2 regions of the Maritalea sp. YIW29 genome follow, and region 2 is predicted to be linked to the other one. Evidence: predicted binding sites of a transcription regulator. Region 2 holds the regulator's gene; the other holds the start of a gene.
The links. Region 2 encodes LexA, which represses DNA repair genes until DNA is damaged. Its sites were predicted from a motif close to TGTTCNNNNTGTGTTCNG; they were not measured.
Positions count from the first base shown of each region.

Region 1 (3,134 bases), 130 kb from region 2:
ACTGAATAACGGCAATATAAATGTGCGTTTTGATATCGTGCATAAGGCAAGCGGCGGCAAATCCGTTGCAAATATTCCATTCAAGAAGAACTAAGCCTTCTTAAAACTTCTACGAAAAGCCGCCTCAAAAGGGCGGCTTTTTTTGTTCATTGTTCCAAAAGCGAGAAATTTTCAATTTGGCATAGCTGTTTAACGATATTTGAAAACACGTTCGATTATCTGATCATCAAATATGCACCAGCGAGCAGCAGAACAGCCGCCACAACTCTGCTCATATCAGCGCTGCGAACTGAAAGCCCGAAAAGTCCGAAATGATCGACGGCCATGCCTGCCAAGAGTTGACCGACGATGATTAGCGTTATCGCTGAAGTGGCACCCTATTGGGGAATGGTTTGGCTCAAAGAGAGGTAGAGCACCAATCCGAGAACACCGCTACCGAGCATATACCAAGGTAGGCTGCGCCATTCGCTAATTTGCTCGCCACCGCGCGTAAAAAGAAGTGCCAAGGACACCACGAGCCCTCCAGCGTGAACAATCGTGCTGGCAGCCGCGCCGCCAATTCTATGTCCCATCGCACCGGCGATGGGGGACTGAATGCCAACAGCTATACCGCCGATTAGACCAACAATTATCAAAATTATCAATTCAAACATTATGTTTCACTTTCATTTCAACGCTCATGCGTCGAGTAGAAATGAACATGGAGCACTTGTCTACAAGCGTGCCGTTGCTTTGGCTTTTTGTTTGATATGCGGCCTTGAGCCGTTCGGCGAACTTATTTCGCCGTTTTGTTGGCAGTTTTCAAAAAAGACCAAAGGCCAGTTAGACCATTTGACCGGGCGAGAAATGCAAAAAGATTTCGTGGCCATTTTTGCCTTTTGAGGGGCAACCACGAAATCTTCGCAAATTTTGGTCTGGTCCGTTCAACACTCAGGTCCCGAACGCCCCATGTTGGGGCCTAGAACGGTATGTCGTCATCCATGCCGCCGCCGTCAAATGCTGGCGCACTTGCCTGAGGTCGGTTGCCACTACCACCCATATCATTTGAGCGTGATCCACCGCCGCCGCCATAATTGCCGGCGCCGTCATTATTGTCACTTCGGCCACCAAGCATTGTCAGCGTTGAATTGAAGCCTTGCAGCACGATCTCAGTTGAATAACGGTCGTTTCCATCCTGATCTTGCCATTTGCGTGTTTGCAATTGACCTTCAATATAAACGGTGGAACCCTTCTTAAGATACTGTTCAGCAACGCGGCAAAGACCTTCTGAGAAGATCACCACACGGTGCCACTCAGTCTTTTCGCGACGCTCACCGCTATTCTTGTCGCGCCAACTTTCTGAGGTGGCGATGCGCAAGTTAACGATCGGACGCCCGTCTTGTGTATTGCGCACTTCAGGGTCAGCACCTAGATTGCCAACCAAAATAACCTTGTTTACGCTTCCTGCCATCGCATCGTTCCCTTCACTGCCGGCTACGGTCAACAATTTTAAATCAAATTGGCCAACCGCATTGCTTTGTACGTCGTCTCTTATGTACACATGATCGATCAATCTTGAAGAATTGATTGGTGGTCATCCACAAGCCACTTGACGCAAGCATTCATGTTCTATTTATGTTCTTATGAAACGGAGCGTGAGTCAACATTGCAAAAGTTGCTCTCACAATTGATTTTGTAAAATCTATCGAGGCGAAATTACCAATATGTCGAAATCTTCGTCCCTTAATCGCGATATCGTAATTCGCGGGGCTAAAGAACATAATTTGAAGTCAGTTGATATTACGTTGCCGCGCGACGAATTGATTGTGATGACGGGCCTTTCTGGCTCTGGTAAGTCGTCTCTTGCCTTCGATACGATTTATGCCGAAGGCCAACGTCGATATGTTGAAAGCCTTTCAGCCTATGCGCGTCAGTTCCTCGAGATGATGCAAAAGCCAGACGTTGAGCAAATTGACGGTCTTTCACCTGCCATTTCGATTGAGCAAAAAACAACTTCTCGCAATCCGCGCTCGACAGTGGGTACGGTTACCGAAATTTATGACTATTTGCGCCTATTGTTTGCGCGGGTTGGTATTCCCTATTCGCCTGCGACAGGTTTGCCGATTGAAAGCCAGACTGTCAGCCAGATGGTTGATAAGGTGTTGGCGTTAGAAGAAGGCACGCGCCTCTATTTGCTTGCCCCCATCGTTCGTGGCCGCAAGGGCGAATACAAAAAAGAACTTGCGGGCCTGATGAAACGCGGGTTTCAGCGTGTTAAAATTGATGGCGAATTTTATGAAATTGCAGATGCCCCGACGTTAGACAAAAAGTTCAAACACGATATTGAAGTTGTGGTTGATCGTTTGGTTGTTGGACCAGACTTGCAGTCTCGATTGGCCGAGAGTTTTGAAACGGCATTGCAGCTGGCCGAAGGCCTAGCAATTGCGGAGTTGGTAGCCAATGAAGGCGAAAACGAACGGCTGATTTTTTCAGAAAAGTTCGCCTGCCCTGTTTCTGGCTTCACCATTGAAGAAATTGAGCCGCGGCTATTCTCGTTCAACAATCCGTTCGGCGCTTGTCCAACCTGCGCTGGGCTAGGCACAGAATCAAAAATGTCCGACGACCTGGTGGTGCCCGACACGTCGAAAAGCCTTAAAGGCGGCGCGATTTATCCGTGGTCCAAAACCTCTGCGCCCTACTATATCCAAACATTGGATGCTGTGACTAAGGCCTATGGCGGCTCTTTGGATACGCCATGGTCTGAACTGTCTGAAGAGGTTCGGGATGCTGTGCTACACGGCACCAAGGGTAAGAAGATCATGTTCGTATATGAAGACGGGCTTCGCTCTTACAAAACTGAAAAGGCATTTGAAGGCGTTATTGGCAATCTCGAACGACGCTATCGCGAAACCGAATCTGCTGGCATGCGCGAGGAGATCGAAAAATACATGTCAAAAGCCCCATGCGAAGTGTGTGAGGGCAATCGCCTCAAGCCAGAAGCATTGGCTGTCAAAATTGACGGATTGCATATCGGTCATGTGTCTGAAAAGTCTATTCGCGATGCTTATGAATGGTTTGAAGATTTAGGTGCACGTTTAAACCCAACCCAGTTGGAAATTGGCGAACGCATCATGAAGGAAATTCGTGATCGTTTG
Region 1 covers NZ_JBXVVF010000001.1:1,066,243-1,069,376, forward strand. Annotated here, with positions in the region: gene AC2D8L_RS05160 (hypothetical protein) at 1-94, shown strand, start outside; partial or broken gene AC2D8L_RS05165 (DMT family transporter) at 216-653, opposite strand; gene AC2D8L_RS05170 (single-stranded DNA-binding protein) at 959-1,450, opposite strand; gene uvrA (excinuclease ABC subunit UvrA) at 1,704-3,134, shown strand, end outside.
Region 1: the regulator LexA is predicted to act here: its motif matches at 1,605-1,622, upstream of uvrA (excinuclease ABC subunit UvrA).

Region 2 (3,134 bases):
GCGCAACGTCGCGCTTGCTGCCATTTGCATTATCGTATTGTTTCCGCACGAGATTTTTAAACCAGGATTTCAACTGTCTTTTGCTGCTGTGGTAGGCTTAGTCGCTGTTTATGCGGGCATTGGCCGGTCGGCAATTATCTTCCCGTATTGGGCGAAGTTGTTTGGCGGCATTGCGCTGACGAGTCTAATTGCAGGGATTGCAACTGCGCCTGTCGCCGCCGTACATTTTCAACAATTCGCACCATTGGGTTTAATCGGAAACCTAATTGCTGTTCCCATTGTTGGGTTCTTCGTCTTACCATGTGGCCTGATTTCAGTATTGCTGATGCCTGTTGGCCTTGAAGGACCGTTCCTGATGTTAATGGGAGCGGGGATCGACACGATTGTACACATCGCGAAATATATTTCGACGATAAGCGCAGAGTTCACACAGACACCTATGTTGGCGCGTTGGGTTTTGCCGGCTTGTTTGTTGATGTTGGGCTGGTTGAGCTTTTTTCACGGCAGGATAAAATTTTTGGCGCCAATTGCCTTCGCGCTATGCTTGTTTGCCTTCGGTCCAGCTAAGCATCCATTTGCGGTGATTTCAGACAGCACGCAGGCGATCATCATCAATCATGGTACAACATTTGCGCAACTGGGCCGCAAGTCGAATAGTTTTACAACAAGGGCGTGGGCAGAGCGGTTTGGCGCAAACTTGCTAGATGATGACGCCATTGGTGGCTGCGATCGCCATGGCTGCAGTGCTCAGGTTGAAGGTGTGGTGATCTCAGCGGTAAAAGACAGCGTTGGCTTAAGAGAAGATTGCTCTGTTGCCGACATTTTGATCGTAAGGCAACGGCGCTCTGTCAGCTGTCCCAATGCGTTGGTCATCACACAAAGAGAACTTGATGACTTTGGCGTTGCGATATTGTTCAGAAATAGCGTAGGCGAAATTGAGGTAAAATGGGCGCTGCACGATCACAACCGTCCTTGGCGTCCGTGAGCCAACATCAATCAAAAAAGACCCGAGCAACCAATGCATAAAGCGTAGTTGTCGGGCCAAGTGTTCGCAATCGGGGATGTTGGGACCACGAGGTCACAACGGGGTCAGTACTTGCGAAATAAACCAACCAATCGTCCCTGAACCGCTACTTGGTCAGGGCCGAAAATTCTTGTTTCATATGCTGGGTTTGCTGCTTCAAGGGCAACAGACTGCCCCTTTTTGCGCAAACGTTTCAGTGTCGCTTCTTCGTCATCGACCAAGGCGACAACAATTTCGCCGTTGCTGGCAGTGACTTGTTTCTTGATCAGCACCGTATCGCCGTCAAAAATGCCCGCATCGATCATCGAATCGCCACTAACTTCCAGCGCGTAATGTTCACCGCCGGCAAGCATTTCTGGGGGCACAGAAATGGTGTGGCTTTGTTCCTGAATTGCAGCAATTGGAACACCCGCCGCAATCCGACCCATAACAGGGATCGTAACCGGAGCGTCAGTATTCTCGTCCTGAGCAATTGGAGCCGCTGAAACTGGTTCACGCGCTCTGCCCAGGTCACCTTGAATGACACTTGGCTCAAACTTGGACTTCTTGCCACCAAGGGAAGGGTTCATACTGTCTGGCAAGCGAACCACTTCCATTGCACGCGCCCGATTGGGCAGACGACGAATAAATCCGCGCTCTTCCAGAGCTGTAATTAGACGGTGAATACCGGACTTAGATTTCAAATCCAATGCATCCTTCATTTCATCAAATGAGGGAGGTACGCCACTTTCCTTCATGCGCTCATGAATAAACATCAGCAGTTCATGTTGCTTGCGGGTCAACATTTTGAAGTCCTTTACAGCCTGATTTAGAATCGGAACAAATGTTGAACAACTATAACTGTTCTTTATATGTTCTGCAAGTGGGTCAAAATTTGGCGAAATGATGAGGCTCTCTAACTGTGTGTTCGAATTGCAACATTTCAGATGTGTGTGCCACAAAGTCGCGCAAATGGGTTGCAAATCACGGCAACGTGAGTGTATTGCACAATTGTCTTTAATCAGGCTGGTCCCGCCAGCCACAACGCCAAGGAGGTTTTTATGTTCAATTCACAAACACTTCTGGCAACTTGTTTGCCAGTTTAACACTAGCGCAACCGATCCTTCGCCCAGCGTCCAAGCTGCGGCCGTCTAAGGTTCATCTTTTCAAACTCCCATAGTCTACGCGTGGCGTGGACTATCAACAATCAGTCGCTGTCATTTTCCGCGCTGCATCTGCGCGCGGCGATTTCAGCACAATTATATTCAAAATTAGGAGCGGCGAAGCTTTGTGCTTTTTGCCGAGCGAATACACATGAAAAAACAACATGCAATATCTGAGCAATATTTCGAACGATTAGGTCGGTACCTACGTGTCTTTTTGAACTATTTGGAGGCTCGTCAAAAACGCAAGATTGCGCGAGCCTATTATTTAGGAGCTGGCGATTTGAGCCCGCACATAAGAAAAGATATAGGGCTTGGAAATGAGAACAAACACTTCTAATAAACTTCGTATGAAGGGGCGGGCAATTGGGCACCGCCCCTTTATTTATTGTGGTGCGGGTTCAGTTTGCGCGCCTGATAGTTTCTTGGCGTTCGGCGACAGGAAAAACGCAATCACAAAAAGAACCGTCATCACCAGAACAATGGTTGGGGCAGGGGCGCTATCGATGAAAAAGGCAATATAGACACCCAAGAATGAAGAGCCGACGCATAAGAGTAATGCCCAGACCAACATTTGACCAATTCGGCGGGTGATAAGGTATGCAATTGCGCCGGGTGCAACCAAGAGCGCAATCGCGAGAATAATGCCAACCGCTTTCAGCGCTGCCACGACACTTAGCGAAATGACCGCCAATAGACCATAATGCAGCCATTTAACGGGCAGACCGATGGCGCTAGCATGTTGCGGGTCAAAGATGTAAAGCAGCAAGTCGCGCCAACGAAATGCAATCAGCACAGCAATAAGGGCTGAAATGATGCCGGTTTCGAACAGGTCATAGAGGCTGATGCCCAACATATCGCCGAACAGAATATGGTCTAGGTGAACGTCGGTTTCAATTTTCGTGTAGAGCACGATGCCAAGGCCGAACATGCCGGAAAATACGACCCCCATGACCGTATCTTCTTTA
Region 2 covers NZ_JBXVVF010000001.1:937,065-940,198, forward strand. Annotated here, with positions in the region: gene AC2D8L_RS04580 (ComEC/Rec2 family competence protein) at 1-985, shown strand, start outside; gene lexA (transcriptional repressor LexA) at 1,090-1,809, opposite strand; gene AC2D8L_RS04590 (metal ABC transporter permease) at 2,552-3,134, opposite strand, start outside.